3 regions of the Tritonibacter sp. SIMBA_163 genome follow, and region 2 is predicted to be linked to each of the others. Evidence: riboswitches for the same ligand, from Rfam matches in the RefSeq annotation. Region 2 holds a riboswitch; each other region holds the start of a gene.

Region 1 (5,322 bases), on a different contig from region 2:
GACAAAGCCGTTGTTGGGGCAGGTTGACCCCATCACGCCCACGGCGCGGCGCATCGGGTCAAAACCCCGCGCGCTCAGCAGCGCATAGGCCACGGCAATATTGATCACCCCGCCAAGCAGATAGGGCAGCACATAGGCCGCCTGGAAGACCTCGACCGGGTCCCGCTGCGCCAGGGTGGTAAAAATCAGCCCGGGCAGCGCCAGGTTGAAGACAAAGGCGCCGAGGCTCTTGATGTCGGACTGACTGAAAATGCCCTTCCAGACAAAGAGATACCCAAGCCCCAGGGCCGCGTAGATCGGAAAGGTGATCCCGAGGATGGCGGCCATCGGCGGAGTTTACCCGATGTGGCCCTGATTCTCGCCGATCTGACCGCGATGCAGCAGCAGGTGGTCGAGAATGACGCAGGCCATCATCGCCTCGGCGACAGGCACCGCGCGGATGCCAACGCAAGGATCATGGCGGCCCTTGGTGATCACCTCGGCGGCAGAGCCATCCTTGCGGATCGATTGGCGCGGCGTCAGGATCGAGGAGGTCGGCTTGACCGCAAAGCGCACCACAACGTCCTGACCGGTGGAAATGCCGCCAAGGATGCCGCCAGCGTGGTTGGAGGAATAGACCGGCTGGCCATCGTTGCCCATGAAGATCTCATCGGCATTCTGGGAGCCTTTCAGCTGAGCCGCCTGCATGCCCTCGCCGATTTCCACGCCCTTCACGGCGTTGATCGACATCATCGCGGCCGCCAGATCGGTGTCGAGCTTGCCATAGACCGGCGCGCCAATGCCTGCGGGGACGCCGCGCGCCACCACTTCGACCACAGCGCCAACCGAATCGTGATCCTTGCGCAGGGCCTGTAGATAGTCTTCCCAGTCCTGCACGGCGTCGGCGTCGGGAATCCAGAAATCATTCTGCGGGATCGCATCCCAGTCAAAGCGGCTGCGGTCGATCTCCATCTCGCCCATGCGGGTCATGTAACCGGTGATCTCCAGCCCCGGCACCAGCGCCTTGATCGCCGCGCGTGCCACGCCGCCAGCGGCCACCCGCGCGGCGGTTTCGCGGGCGGATGAACGTCCGCCGCCGCGATAATCGCGGTTGCCGTATTTCTGGAAATAGGTGATGTCCGCGTGGCCGGGGCGGAAGGTCTGGGCGATGTCGCCATAGTCCTTCGAACGCTGATCCGTGTTCTCGATCATCAGCTGGATCGGAGTGCCGGTGGAATGACCCTCGAACACACCGGACAGGATCTTCACCGCATCCGGCTCGTTGCGCTGGGTGGTGTTCTTGTTCTGGCCGGGACGGCGCCGGTCCAACCACTGCTGCAGCATATCCGCATCCAGCGGCACATTCGGCGGGCAGCCATCCACAGTTGCACCGAGGGCAGGCCCGTGGCTTTCGCCCCAGGTGGTGACACGGAAGAGGTGGCCGAAAGAGTTCATGGACATGCGCGCGGGTCTCCTTATGTCCTGCCCCTTTAACGGCAAAGGCGGCGCGGGAAAAGAGAGTGGCGCATTAACCCCGCAGAAAGGACAGAATGTCTCCCCCAATGTTTCGCGCGCGAAACATTAGGTCAGGAGGGGTGTCTTAAATCCTCCAAGGCAAAAGCCCTCCCCCTCCGCCCCATCCAGGCCCTGCATGCGCGACCTTGCCAAGCTTTGATGTCAGCCCTAGTGTCCTCCTCACCTCGGGGTGCGCAGATCAATGCGCTGAGATGTCGATTGACGAACCCGCTGAACCTGAACCGGATTATACCGGCGGAGGGAAGGTTTCGGATCTTCCGGCACGCGATGCCCGGATCCCCCTCGCCTCACGCCGCACTGGAGACTGACATGAAAACCCTCGTTCTTGCGAGCAGTGTTGCGGGCGCGATCGCCCTGTCCACAGCAGCCACGGCCGAGACCCCGGAATTGGTGGTCTATACCTATGACAGCTTTGTCTCTGAATGGGGGCCCGGCCCCGCGGTAGAAACCGCCTTTGAGGCGACCTGCGGTTGCGATCTGAAATTTGTCGGTGCGGGCGATGGCGCCGCGCTGCTGGCACGGATCAAGCTGGAAGGGGCGCGCTCTGACGCCGATGTTGTGCTGGGGCTCGACACCAACCTGACGGCGGCGGCAAAGGACACCGGTCTGTTTGCGCCGATTTCAGTGACAGCGGAATATGCTCTGCCAGTGGAGTGGCAGGACGAGATGTTCGCCCCCTATGACTGGGGCTATTTCGCCTTTGTGCATAATGCCGATGCCGACGCACCCACGAACTTCAAGGCGCTGGCCGAGAGTGATGCAAAGATCGTGATCCAGGATCCGCGCTCTTCCACCCCCGGCCTTGGCCTGCTGATGTGGGTGAAGGCCGCCTATGGCGACGAAGCCCCCGCGATCTGGGAGGGTCTGAGCGACAATATCGTCACCGTGACCAAAGGCTGGTCCGAGGCCTATGGCCTGTTCCTCGAAGGTGAGGCGGACATGGTCCTGTCCTACACCACCTCGCCCGCCTATCACCTGATTGCCGAGGAAGATGACACCAAGGCGGCGGCGGTGTTTGACGAAGGCCACTACATGCAGGTGGAGGTCGCGGGCAAGCTGGCGTCCAGCGATCAGCCAGAGCTGGCGGATCAGTTCCTGCAATTCATGGTCTCTGACGCGTTTCAGTCGATCATCCCGACCACCAACTGGATGTATCCGGCGGTGATCCCGTCCGAAGGGCTGCCACAGGGGTTCGAAACCCTCGTCAGCCCGGAGAAATCCCTGTTGTTGCCGGAAGAGGATGCAGCCTCCGTCCGCGATGAAGCATTGGCCGAATGGCTCTCCGCGCTCAGCCAGTAACCCTGCGCCCGGTTGCGACCTGGCCCGGAACATGCGCCGCCCTTGGGGTGGCGCTTCTGGTTCTGGGCACATTGACTGCCGTGGCCCTGCGCGCCGAAGGGCCTGCGGGCCTTGGCCCGGCGGATTGGTCCGCGCTGCGCTTCACGCTGCTGCAGGCAAGCCTGTCGGCTCTGTTCAGCATCGGGCTTGCGGTACCCGTAGCGCGGGCGATGGCGCGGCGGCGGTTCTTCGGACGGCGGGTGCTGATCACCCTTCTGGGCGCGCCGTTCATCCTGCCGGTGATTGTTGCCATCCTCGGATTGCTCGCCGTGTTTGGCCGCTCCGGCTGGGTCAGTGACCTGCTGGCGCTGTTTGGCTTTGCCCCCGTGCAGATCTACGGCTTGCATGGTGTGGTGATCGCGCATGTGTTCTTCAACCTTCCGCTGGCAACACGGCTGATCCTGCAAGGCTGGCAGGAAATCCCCGCCGAGCGGTTTCGCCTTGCGGCCCAGTTGAACGCCGGACCCCGTGCAATGTGGCGTCTTCTGGAGGCCCCGATGTTGCGACAGGTCCTGCCGGGCGCCACTGCGGTGGTTTTTGCCATCTGCCTGTCGAGCTTTGCGGTCGCCCTGACACTCGGCGGCGGACCCAAATCGACCACGCTAGAATTGGCGATCTATCAGGCCTTTCACTTTGATTTCGACCTTGGCCGAGCGGCCATGCTGTCCGGTGTGCAGCTGGGTCTGACAGTCATCGCGGCCCTGCTGGCGCTGCGTGTGCCCCCCGGTGACGGATTTGGCGGCGGTCTTGATCGGGCGGTGTCCAGATGGGACGGACGCGGCATCGGCTCACGCCTGCTCGACAGTCTCTGGATCAGCCTGGCCGCACTGTTTCTGATCCTGCCACTTCTGGCGGTGCTCGTTGCCGGAGTTCCAGGCCTCATGTCGCTGCCAAGCTCGGTCTGGAGCGCCGCCTGGGTCTCATTGCAAGTGGCTGCGCTGAGCACGACACTGCTGTTGCTCATTGCTCTTCCGCTGTCGGCCAGCATCGCATTGGGGCGCAAGGCATTGGGAGAGGTGGCCGGCATACTGGGGCTCGCGGCTTCGCCATTGGTGATCGGAACCGGACTGTTTGTACTGGTCTACCCAATTGCCGACCCGTTTGCGCTGGCCTTGCCGGTCACGGCGGTGGTGAACATGATGATGGCGTTGCCCTTCGCCCTGCGCATTCTGGTCCCGCGCGTGCGACAGGTGATGCAGCAGAACAGTCGGCTGGCGCTGGCGCTCGACATGCGTGGCACAGCGTTCTGGTGGCAGGTTCTGCTCCCGCGGTGTCGGGCCCAAATCGGGTTTGCCGCAGGCCTGACTGCGGCGCTCTCACTAGGCGATCTCGGCGTCATCGCACTTTTTGCCGATCCGGAGGTGGCCACATTGCCGCTTCAGGTCTATCGGCTGATGGGAGCCTATCGAATGGAGGCGGCACAGGGCGCAGCGCTCTTGTTGTTCATTCTGTCGATGGCAGCGTTCTGGCTGCTGGATCGCGGAGGACGCTTTCATGCTGAAGCTTGACACCATGCAGGTACAAAAGGGCGATTTTCACCTGTCCGGCAGCCTTCAGATTGCCGCTGGCACCCGGGTTGCTGTGATCGGCCCATCGGGCGCTGGCAAGTCGACGCTGCTGGAAGCCATCGCCGGGTTCCAGCCTTTGCAGAGCGGACGCATCCTGTGGAATGGAGACGATCTGGCAGGCAAACCACCCGGCGCGCGTCCCGTGGCTATGCTGTTTCAGGACGGCAACCTGTTTCCGCATCTGACGGTGCGACAGAACGTGCGACTGGGTATCGACGCCAACAGACGTCTGTCTGCGCAAGAGGACGCACAGGTATCGCAGGCGCTGAAACGCGTTGGTCTCGGTGATATGGCAGACCGCAAACCTGCCGCTCTGTCCGGTGGACAACAGAGCAGAGCCGCGCTTGCACGGGTCCTGGTTCAGGGGTGCGCGTTGCTTTTGCTGGATGAACCTTTTGCCGCCCTCGGACCGGCTTTGAAGGCGGAGATGCTGGACCTTGTCGCCGACATTGCGACCGAATGCGGAGCCACACTCCTGATGGTCAGCCATGACCCACAGGATGCCCGCCGGATCGCCGAGCAGGTCATACTGGTGGCCGAGGCAGTGGTTTCCCCCCCTGCCCCAACGGCGATGCTGCTGGACAATCCACCTCCGGCGTTGCGGGCATATCTCGGATCAGACGCCGGCGACTGACACAGGTTTGACTATTTCAGAGATAGACTATTTTCATAATCTCCAGTCACCCGCTAGAGTTGCGCCAACCAGGGAGACCCAGCGACATGAAACTCTTTTACTCCGCGTCATCGCCATTCGTGCGCAAGGTGGTGCTCGTATTGCATGAAACCGGACAGGTCGAGGACGTCGAGCTGCTGCACGTCAGCACCTCTGTGACCGGACCTGACGCGGCCCTCGCGGCCAGCAATCCGCTGGCAAAGATCCCGGCACTGACACGCGACGGCG
Region 2 (5,322 bases):
CGACCTCGACCTCCAGGCCTTCATCCGCAAAATAGCCGTTTTCCTGCGCGATGATGATCGGCCCGTGGTCAGGGTTCACAAACCAGTCCAGCAGCAACGTCATCTTGTCAGCTGCCATGGCAGGGGTCGCGGCCATGAGCGCGAGAGCAGCAATGAAATGTTTCATAAAAAAGATGTCCTTCTTTTGTCGTGGACCTGTGTCTCAGGATGCGGAGGCGGCGACGAGAACGATCTCGCCTGGCCAGATGTCTCTGATCTGTTCAGCTGCGCGCCAGGCCCGCAGCCCGGTTGCGCAACACAGCGCCAGACGGGTGTCTGAGGTTGGCGGCAGGTGCTGCGCAATGTCATCGCCGGCCAATCGCCGTGCTGCCGGATGCAATGCTGCGCCATCGGCACGCAGCTCGATGATGTGATCGTTTTCACAAAGCTCTGTCGCGGCCACAAAGGCAAAGAGGCCGTCCGGCTCTGGTGCGCCATCAAAGCGGAAGCTTGAGGCGCGAAACCCTTGCGCGTCGAACTGCACCACCTGCCCCAGGGGCGACGGTGAAAGCTCCAGCAGCACAGTCAGCGCCATCTGCGCTTGCATGGCCCCGATCATGCCCACGACCGGGCCAAGCACGCCCGCCGTCTCGCAGCTGGCGCCACTGTCGGGCGCGTCCGGGAACACCGCGCGCAGCGAAGGCGCTCCCCCGCAGAAGCCGCCGACATAGCCGCCCAGCCCCAGCACCGATGCACTGAGGAGCGGCACCGTCGCCGCCCGGCAGATATCGCTGAGCAGGTAGCTCACTGCATAGCTGTCGGCACAATCCAGAACCAGATCCGCATTGGCCACATAAGCAGGCGCGGTCGCCGGGGTCAGGGCCTGCGTCACCGCCGCGACGGTGATTTCGCTGTTCAGCGAACGACAGCGCTGCGCGGCCACCTCTGCCTTGGGCTGGCCACAGTCGGCCTCGGTAAACAGGGTCTGACGGTGCAGGTTTGACAGGCTCACCCTGTCGCCATCCACCAAGGTGATATGCCCCACGCCAGCCCCTGCCAGCAAGGGCAGCACCGGCGCTGCCAGGCCACCGGCGCCGATCACCAGCACCCGCGCCTGGGCAAGACGCGCCTGCCCGGCGGTGCCGACCTCGGGGAGGATCATCTGACGCGCATAGCGGTTCATCGCGTTGCCTCGATCCACTGGCGCACGCGGGTCTCAGGCTCTGCATGAAGGGTGATATCCGTCACCACCGATACGATATCCGCGCCCGCCTCCAGCACGCCTGCGGCACGCTCAACCGACATGCCGCCGATGCCTACCAGTGGGGTCTGGCCCACGCGCGCCTTCCATTCGGTGACCCGCGGCAAGCCCTGCTGGTGCCATTTCATCTTCTTGAGGATCGTCGGATAGACCGGACCAAGGGCGACGTAGTCAGGCTCCATCGCCAGCACGCGCTCCAGCTCGTCATCATCATGGGTCGAGACGCCCAGCTTCAGCCCGGCCTTGCTGATCGCGGAGAGGTCGGCATCGTCCAGATCCTCTTGCCCCAGATGCACCCAGTCGCAGCCCAGGTCGATGGCCGCCTGCCAGTGATCGTTGATCACCAAGACCGCGCCATGCTCCCGGCACAGATCCCGCGACAGCGCGACCTGCGTGCGCACGGCCTCTTCTGGCAGGTCCTTCATTCGCAGTTGCACCAGCTTGACGCCCAGCGGCAGCATCCGGCGCAGCCAGTCGGAATGGTCGAAAATCGGGTAGAAACGATCCAGTGTCATGTGAGAAATGCCTTTCCGATCACGGGGGTAGAAGCCTCAGCCATATCGCGCGCCTCGATCGGGTCCGCGTCATGGGCCAGCTTGCCAGCCCGCACCGCCCCCATCATCGCCTGCGCCATCGCAACCGGGTCTCCCGCGCGGGCAACAGCGGTGTTCAGCAGCACCGCATCAAAGCCCAGTTCCATCGCATGCGCGGCGTGGCTCGGCAGGCCAACGCCTGCATCAACCACAAGCGGCACCTCGGGAAACTCGGCCCGCATGGCGCGCAGCGCATAGGGGTTGTTTAGCCCCCGGCCCGACCCGATCGGCGCGCCCCAGGGCATCAGCACCTCGCAGCCTGCCGCCAGCAGGCGTTCGGCGACGATCAGGTCCTCTGTGGTGTAGGGAAAGACCTCAAACCCGTCCTCGGTCAGGATTTTTGCCGCCTCGACCAATTGGAAGACATCCGGCTGCAAACTGTCGGTATGGCCAATCAGCTCCAGCTTGATCCATTTGGTGTCGAACACTTCCCGCGCCATATGGGCGGTGGTGACGGCCTCCTTCACCGTATGACAGCCCGCCGTGTTGGGCAGGATCAACACGCCAAGATCCTGTATCATCTGCCAGAAGGCCGCGCCTGCACCCCCTGCCCCTTCGCGGCGCAGCGAGACGGTCGCCACCCCGGCGCCGCTCTGGCGGAAGGCCTGCTCCAGTATGGCCGGACTGGGGTATTGCGCCGTGCCAAGCATCAGCGGATTGGGCAGCGGTGTGCCATAAAACGTCTTCATCCTCAGCCTCCCTGCATGGGGGCGACGACCTCGACCCGGTCGCCGTCTTTCAAGTGGCAAGATCCGCGCAACGATGCGGGTACGAACTCTTCATTCACCGCCGTCGCGACGCGCCCCGACACCTCCCGCTCCTGCAACAGGTCGGAAAGCGTCAGCGCGGCGACTTCGAGGGGATCACCATTAAGTACGATCTTCATCGACCATCTCCGAATGTGTGTTGTTCAGGGCGAGATCAGCCACACCGCACGCCAGTGCCGGCGCGAGAAGATAACCGTGCCGATACAAGCCATTAGCGTAGATCCTGCCTGCCCGCCTGCGGATGCGCGGTAGGTTGTCGGCAAATGCCGGGCGCAGATCGACACCGATTTCCAGCACTTCGGCCTCGCCAAACGCCGGGTTCAGCGCATAGGCCGCGCTGAGCAATTCCAGCATGGACCGTGCCGTGATACGGCTGCTGTCCTCGCTCTCGATCATGGTGGCGCCCAGCATGTAGACGCCATCGCCGCGCGGCACGATGTAAAGCGGCATACGCGGATGCAGCAGCCGCACCGGGCGCGTCAGGCTGACATCGGGGCAGCGGATCACCAGCATCTCGCCCTTCACGCCGCGCAGGTCAGTCAGCACATCGCGTGCATGCAGACCGCGGCAGTCGATGGCATTGTCCAGCGATGCAGGCGCCAAGGTTTTGTGGAAGGGCACGCCGCTGTCGATCAGGCCGTTGTAGAGGTCCATCAATGCCCTGCGCGGGTCGAGATGCGCCTCACCTTCGAAGAACAATCCCTGCCCGTAGCCTGGCAAATCAGGCTCCAGCGTGGCGATCTGCGCACCGACCTCCTGAAACCCTTCCGTCCGGCGGGCAAAGCGGCGCAGATCCGGCAGATCCCGCCGCCCCGCAACAACCAAAGTGCCACGATGGGTGACCTCGGTGCGCGTCTGCCACCAGCGGATTGCGTCCTGCCCCAGTCGCAAAACCGGCTCTTCGGCGTTTTCATACTCGCACCACGGCGCGAGCATGCCACCCGCCCACCAGGAACAGCCGTGCGCACCGGGCGGACCGGACGGGTCAAACACCTGTACGGTGGCGCCACGCGCGACCAGTTCCGAGGCCACGGCCAGACCGGCCACCCCGGCCCCTATGACGGAGTAAACTGTCATGCGGACCAGAACCTGTGGAAATGGTGAACCGGACCGTGGCCCTGACCGATCTGCAGATCATCCGCCGCTGCGATAGCGCCTTGCAGATAGCCGTGCGCCTCTGACACCGCCGCGTCCAGTGGCAGCCCCTTGGCCAGCCCGGCCGCAATGGCAGACGACAGGGTGCAGCCGGTGCCATGAGTGTTCTTGGTGTGCTGACGCGCCGCGCTGAAGCGCGCAACCTCCGCGCCAGCCTCAATCAGGATGTCCTCGCAGATTTCGCCCTCGGCATGACCGCCCTTCATCAGAACCGCCTGCGCCCCCAACGCACAGAGGGCGCGGCCCTGTTCGACCATATCCTGCGCGGATGTGGCGGTGGGACGGTCCAGCAGGCAGGCCGCTTCGGGCAGGTTCGGGGTGATGATCCGAGCGCGCGGCAGAAGCACGCGGCACAGCGTGGACACCGCTTCTGGCGCCAAGAGCGCATCGCCGGATTTGGCGATCATCACCGGGTCAAGCACAATCGCGCCATCAAAGTCTGCGATGGCCCGGGCGACACAGTCGATGATCTCTGGCGTTGCCAGCATGCCGATTTTGATCGCGCCCACATCCAGATCACTCAGCACCGCGTCGATCTGCGCGGTGATCATGTCCAGCGGAATACCATGCACACCCGTCACGGCCTGCGTGTTTTGCGCGGTGATGGCGGTGATCACACTGGCCCCGTAGACCCCAAGCGCAGACATGGTTTTCAGATCCGCCTGAATGCCGGCCCCGCCGCCACTGTCAGACCCGGCAATGGTCAAAGCGATATGCGCCATAGCGATGCTCCTTACGACAAAAGGGCACCGGGCATAGAAACTGTCTGCATATCAGAAGACCGTTCCCTCCGCCGGAATTGCCCGGATCAGGTTCGATGGGTTAACGCTTGCGCATCTCTCAGCCTCGACGAGGCACCCCAACGGTTCACATGTGCGGTAACAACTCCGTCGCGCGAAGTCAAACCTCTCGCCCGTCGTTCAGCGTGCTCAACCTGAGCGTTCCGCCAGACCCGCACCTTTGTCGGTATGGTCCGCAGGGTATCACCCACGCAAACTGCACGCGGACCGGCATCGCCGAAATCGGCGCGATAAGCGGTTGATCGATCTCGCCTTTTTTGGCTTCCGAGGTCTTTTTCAGGAACAGCAGGTCAGGACGGAACCTGACTGCGCAGCTTCGCCAGTCGCAAAGCGCGGCACCTGATCTGCCAGTATCACAGGGGCGCAATCCGCTCGAAATCAGGAGAGTTCTGCAACCGCCAACTCTGCCATCCGCAGGATCGCATCCCGGTTTGCCGCCACCGCGACAAAGCGGGCGTTGTGGCAGAACTTTGCCCCCTCAACACCGCAGGCGTGTTCCAGAGCCGCATCTGTCAGTCCCGCCCAAGCTTCTGGCAGGTCAGCACGGCTTTCGAAGGTATCGCCACTCTTGCGGATGGTCGTCAGCGCCCAGTCTCCGTCGCGCGGGTGAATGACGAACAACAGATGATCCGCGCCCGTCTTTTCAACAGCCGACCGGAACGGCATTCCCATCGGCAGTTCCAGAATTGGCGAGTCGCCGGCCTCCTTGATCGACTGGGTCACCATCGTTTCGGCCCGGTTCTTCGAGGCCTTACCACGGACCGAGG
Region 3 (5,322 bases), on a different contig from region 2:
ATGGCCCGGCCCTTCGATCATCACCTGGCAATCCTTGGCCCAGGCGACCTTGGTCAGCTCGCCCAGCGTTTCCAGCTCGGCAAATTGCGCCTCGTCATTGGCGTCCGCGATCGAACCCGGGCGCAGCCCATCGCCCAAGGAAAACGACACATCATAGCGGCGGCAGATATCGCAGATCTCCTCGAAATGCTCGTAGAGGAAGCTCTCCTTGTGATGATGCAGGCACCACTTCGCCATGATCGACCCACCGCGCGATACGATCCCGGTGACGCGTTCCACGGTCATCGGCACCATATGCAGCCGCACGCCCGCGTGGATGGTGAAGTAATCGACTCCCTGTTCGGCCTGTTCGATCAGCGTGTCGCGGAACACCTCCCAGGTCAGATCTTCGGCAATGCCATTGACCTTCTCCAGCGCCTGATAGATTGGCACGGTGCCGATGGGCACGGGGCTGTTGCGGATGATCCATTCGCGGGTGTTGTGAATATTGCGGCCCGTGGACAGATCCATCACTGTATCCGCGCCCCAGCGGATCGCCCAGACCAGCTTGTCCACCTCTTCCTCCATCGAGGAGGTGACGGCGGAGGTGCCCATATTGGCGTTGATCTTCACCTTGAAATTGCGGCCGATGATCATCGGCTCCAGCTCCGGGTGGTTGATGTTGGCGGGGATGATGGCGCGCCCGGCAGCGATCTCTGCACGCACGAATTCCGGCGTCACATAGTCTGGGATATTGGCCCCGAAATCCTCCCCATCGCGGCTGCCATGGCAGGGCGATAGCTCACGCAGCTGGTTCTCGCGGATGGCGATATACTCCATCTCCGGCGTGATAAGACCGGCCCGCGCATAGGCCAGCTGCGTCGGGGCGGCATCGCCCTTGCCCCGCAGGGGCGCGGGCCGCACCGGGAACTCCGGCACCAGCCGATCACCCGCGACAAAGCCGTTGTCCGCAGGGGTAACATCGCGGCCCTGATAGTCTTCCACGTCGCCCCGGGCCTTGATCCACGCGGCGCGCACCGGCGCGAGACCATTGCGAATATCGGTGAGGATTTCGGGGTCCGTATAGGCCCCGGAACTGTCATAGACCGGCAGCGGCGCCTCGCCTGCGGTCGGGTGGGTGGCAATTTCGCGCATCGGCACGCGGATGTCTGCATGCATCTCGCCTGCCACATAGATCTTGCGCGACGCAGGCAATGCGCCCGTCGTGACCTTTGGGGTGATCTTGGGGGTGGGGACGTTCATCTTGGTGCTCCTCGAGTCCATTCTCAAAAAGACACCAATTGAGCCGGGCCGGAGGAAAACGGGGCAGGGGGTACAGATCCTGCCGTGTCAGAGCAGAGGCTCCCACCTGTACCGGGCGGGGCGCGACTGTCCTAGCTTCCTACGCCAGTATCAACTGGGTCAGGTTCTAAGGGTCGCGTCACCGGGATTTCTCCCCGTCTGCCTCTCAGTCCCCTCGGCGGGACTCCCCTGCGTAGCCCTAGGGGTAGGGGAGGGCACAGCGTGTCGTCAAGGAGTTTCTCGCCGCCGGGGGTGGCATCCATCACAGGCGCACCTGTCGCGCAAAACGTGCTTTCATCAAAGCTGAGCGGTGGAAAATTGCGCTGAAATTCAAATGCCTGTGCGCTTGCGACTCATTTCATATATTATCTATAAAATAAAGGTTCACCCACGGCGTGTGCCGTTCCACCTATTCCAGCGAGGTTTTTCCATGCTCGATACGCCGCCTATCCGTACCAACTGGACCCGGGAAGAGGCAGAGGAGATCTACGCCCAGCCCTTCATGGATCTGCTGTTTCAGGCCCAGAACCTGCACCGGCAGATGTTTGATCCCAACGCGGTGCAGAAATCGCGCCTGCTGTCGATCAAGACCGGCGGCTGCGCCGAGGATTGCGCCTATTGCTCGCAATCCGCCCGCAATGGCGCGCAGCTGCCAGCTTCAAAACTGATCGAGGTGCAGCGGGTGATTGCCGAGGCCAGGAAGGCCCGCGATGCCGGCGCCACCCGCTACTGCATGGGTGCGGCCTGGCGCGGGCCCAAGACCCGCGACATGGCGCAGCTGGAGGCGATGATCGAAGGCGTCAAGGCGCTGGGGATGGAGACCTGCATGACGCTCGGAATGCTGGAACAGGATCAGGTGCTGCGCCTGCGGGATGCGGGTCTGGATTACTACAATCACAACATCGACACTTCGGAGCGCTACTACCCAGAGGTGATCACCACCCGCAGCTTTGCGGATCGACTGGAAACCCTGGCCCGGGTGCGCGAGGCGGGGATCAACGTCTGCTCCGGTGGCATCCTCGGCATGGGCGAAGAACGCGGCGACCGGATCGACATGCTGCTGAGCCTTGCGACCCTGCCGGAACATCCCCAATCGGTGCCGATCAACATGCTGATTCCGATGGCGGATACGCCACTGGCAGACACACCCCCGCTCGATCCGATCGAATTTGTCCGCGCCATTGCGCTGGCCCGCATCCTGATGCCCCGCGCGCATGTGCGGCTCTCCGCGGGGCGCACCGAGATGAGCGATGAGCTGCAGGCGATGTGCATCTTTGCCGGGGCCAACTCGATCTTCATGGGCGACACGCTCCTGACTGCCGACAACCCCGAGGAAGACGCGGACGAGGCGCTGTTTGACCGGCTGGGTTTGCGCGCGATGGCTGCGGGAAGTCACGGCACGCGTTAGGGGGGGCTGTGATGGGCGGCTGCGACATCAGCCCCGCCCCACGGCCACTGGCGGGGCGGGCGTTTCCGCGCTATCCTGCGTGTCGCGCAGACGATATGCAAAGGACGATCCCATGCAGCTTGCCTATGTAATGACCGCCGAACGCGGCGCCACCGACCGCCTGCTGACCGCACTTGCGGAACGGCTGGCGGAAAAGGGCATCCGCACCGCCGGCATCGTGCAAACCAACACCGAATGCTACGACAACAAACTCTGTGACATGGATGTGCGTGTCCTGCCGGAGGGCGAGACCATCCGCATTTCGCAATCTCTGGGCGAGGGCGCGCGCGGCTGCCGTCTCAACCCGGACGCGCTGGAGCGGGCTGTCGGCCTGGTGACGGCGGCGCTTGACAGCACGCCTGCACCGCAGGTTCTGATCGTCAATAAATTCGGCAAGCATGAGGCGGACGGGCGCGGTATGCGCCCCATCATCGGCGAAGCGCTGGCCATGGGGCTGCCTGTCGTCTCCGGCGTCAACCGGATGAATGTCGCAGCCTTCGAAGGCTTTGCCGAAGGCACGGCAATAGAAGCGGAACCGGACCTCGACGCGCTGGTCGCCTGGGTCGAGGCGGCAGTGTCGGAACCCGCCTGAAGTGCCCAGCTTATGAACCCGCCTGTCAGGGGGTATTGCCTTCATCTTTTTATAAATATCTCGGGGTCCGGGGCAGCGCCCCGGCGACCGCCCCGCCGCGAAAAAAAACCGGGCCCGCGGACGGGCAACGCACCGCCCGTAGGGCGCGCGAATATCATCTGTGCTGATCGAGAATTGGGGCCGAATGTACAAACGGCGAGCCACCATTCATCCTCGCAACACATTGATATCATGTTTGAAAGAGGAGAAATGGTGGGCGACCCTGGAATCGAACCAGGCGTGCGTCTCCGCGAGGGAGTTACAGTCCCCTGCCACACCTTGCGGCCTGTCGCCCACTGTTAGAAGCATGTTGCACCTAACGTGGAGGCGTGATTACTAGCGCACCAAACGGGCGTCAACCGGAAAAGCGCAACTTTTTTCCGCCGCCTCGAAATTTGTTTTCCGGAGCAAGCCATGAACAAGAAACCCAGCAAGAAACCCGCATGGGTGGTGGACAAGGAAAAGGCCAAGAAAGCCGCCTCGGCAGAAACTGTCTGGCTGTTTGGTCTGCACGCCGTGCGCGACGCACTGCTGAACCCAAAACGTGAAAAGCTGCAGCTTGTGGTGACCCTGAACGCCCAGAATAAGCTGGAAGAGGCCATCGCCGCCTCCGGCATTACACCCGAAGTGGTCGAGCCGCGCAAATTCTCGGTGCCGATCGATCCCGGCTCGGTGCATCAGGGCGCAGCACTGGAAGTGAAGCCACTGAACTGGGGCGGGCTTGAGGACAATTGCATCGGTGCTGAAATCCCCCGGGTGCTGCTCCTGGACCGGGTGACCGATCCCCATAATGTCGGCGCCATCTTGCGCTCGGCCGAAGTGCTGGGCGCCTCGGCGGTGATCGGCACCCGCCATCATTCCGCACCGGAGACCGGCGCGCTGGCCAAAACCGCCTCGGGCGCGTTGGAACGCCAGCCCTACCTGCGCATGCGCAACCTCTCCGACAGTATCGTCGCGCTGCAGCAAATGGGCTATCTGGTGCTGGGCCTCGATGGTGAGGCCGAGGAAACCATCGAAGACGCGGTTGCCGGCCGCACCTCCGACCCGATCGCCCTGGTGCTGGGCGCTGAGGGGCCGGGCCTGCGTCAAAAGACCAAGGAAACCGTCGACAAGCTGGTCAAGATCGACGCAGCTGGCGGTTTTGGCTCGCTCAATGTTTCAAATGCGGCGGCGCTCTCCCTATATGCCTCCCTGAAGGGATAAACCCAAAGGAGAACCGGCATCGCACATAAAAGCGTCCCCGGCGGAAAGATCATCAGCTGTTGCTATTGCGGCGTGCAGTCGGCCTTTGTGCCGGACAAAACCTTGCACGCGCTGGTCTGCGGCACCTGTGGCGCGCCGCTCTCCGCCCAGAAGCAACGTCCACTGGCCGATCATAAGGGCGCAAAGCTGCCAAAGGTCGCCAAACCGCATAAGGCCAAGTCGTCCAAAAAGTCGAAATCCGGCGATTGGACGGTGATGGCGGCAGAGCTTGCGACCGCCAAGCTGATGAAAAAGCGAAAGAAGAAGAAAAAGAAATCGTCGTGGAAAAAGGTCTTTGATGTGATCGAGGACATCTTTGACTGACGCATTCAAAATGGTCTGTGACCTCCGGGCTGCACTTGTGCTCAACTCTCGTCACGAGATGTTCAATTTCCCGTTTCGCACCTTTTCTGCTCGCGCCGGTGCGGGCATTCTGCCGCTGACCGGTATCTGGACGGAGATCTGACTTGCTGCACCTGCGCCTGAAACACGCCCTCACCGGGTTCGGTTTTGCGATCTTTGTTGGGACGGCCTTGGCCCTTTCTCTCGCGTCGCGGGCGCAGGCGGATACGATCTATATCTCGATGCAGGATGGGATCGCCATCGGCGGGTATGATCCTGTCTCGTTTCACACAGCGGATCAGCCGAAAAAGGGAGCGCAGGATCACGCGCTTATGTGGAAAGGTGCGGTCTGGCTGTTTCACACCGCGCATAACCAATC

Evidence for each region. Region 2 has a riboswitch for thiamine pyrophosphate ahead of thiD (bifunctional hydroxymethylpyrimidine kinase/phosphomethylpyrimidine kinase). Riboswitches for the same ligand answer to the same signal wherever they lie in the genome.
Region 1: another riboswitch for thiamine pyrophosphate. It lies ahead of thiB (thiamine ABC transporter substrate binding subunit); the one in region 2 lies ahead of thiD (bifunctional hydroxymethylpyrimidine kinase/phosphomethylpyrimidine kinase).
Region 3: another riboswitch for thiamine pyrophosphate. It lies ahead of thiC (phosphomethylpyrimidine synthase ThiC); the one in region 2 lies ahead of thiD (bifunctional hydroxymethylpyrimidine kinase/phosphomethylpyrimidine kinase).

What each region holds. Positions count from the first base shown of each region.
Region 1 covers NZ_JAWJBP010000022.1:8,752-14,073, reverse strand. The annotation lists gene R0J92_RS19090 (AEC family transporter) at 1-327, opposite strand, end outside; gene aroC (chorismate synthase) at 337-1,440, opposite strand; TPP riboswitch at 1,671-1,775, shown strand; gene thiB (thiamine ABC transporter substrate binding subunit) at 1,825-2,814, shown strand; gene R0J92_RS19075 (thiamine/thiamine pyrophosphate ABC transporter permease ThiP) at 2,790-4,361, shown strand; gene R0J92_RS19070 (ATP-binding cassette domain-containing protein) at 4,348-5,055, shown strand; gene R0J92_RS19065 (glutathione S-transferase) at 5,142-5,322, shown strand, end outside.
Region 2 covers NZ_JAWJBP010000016.1:39,800-45,121, reverse strand. The annotation lists gene R0J92_RS17575 (ABC transporter substrate-binding protein) at 1-166, opposite strand, end outside; gene R0J92_RS17570 (HesA/MoeB/ThiF family protein) at 203-1,162, opposite strand; gene R0J92_RS17565 (thiamine phosphate synthase) at 1,159-1,755, opposite strand; gene R0J92_RS17560 (thiazole synthase) at 1,752-2,522, opposite strand; gene thiS (sulfur carrier protein ThiS) at 2,525-2,719, opposite strand; gene R0J92_RS17550 (FAD-dependent oxidoreductase) at 2,703-3,677, opposite strand; gene thiD (bifunctional hydroxymethylpyrimidine kinase/phosphomethylpyrimidine kinase) at 3,674-4,477, opposite strand; TPP riboswitch at 4,524-4,627, opposite strand; gene R0J92_RS17540 (MYG1 family protein) at 4,934-5,322, opposite strand, start outside.
Region 3 covers NZ_JAWJBP010000004.1:31,528-36,849, forward strand. The annotation lists gene thiC (phosphomethylpyrimidine synthase ThiC) at 1-1,242, opposite strand, end outside; TPP riboswitch at 1,362-1,482, opposite strand; gene bioB (biotin synthase BioB) at 1,712-2,689, shown strand; gene R0J92_RS09010 (DUF2478 domain-containing protein) at 2,802-3,320, shown strand; tRNA gene R0J92_RS09015 (tRNA-Tyr) at 3,571-3,654, opposite strand; gene rlmB (23S rRNA (guanosine(2251)-2'-O)-methyltransferase RlmB) at 3,774-4,562, shown strand; gene R0J92_RS09025 (hypothetical protein) at 4,635-4,925, shown strand; gene R0J92_RS09030 (hypothetical protein) at 4,918-5,067, shown strand; gene R0J92_RS09035 (YHS domain-containing (seleno)protein) at 5,069-5,322, shown strand, end outside.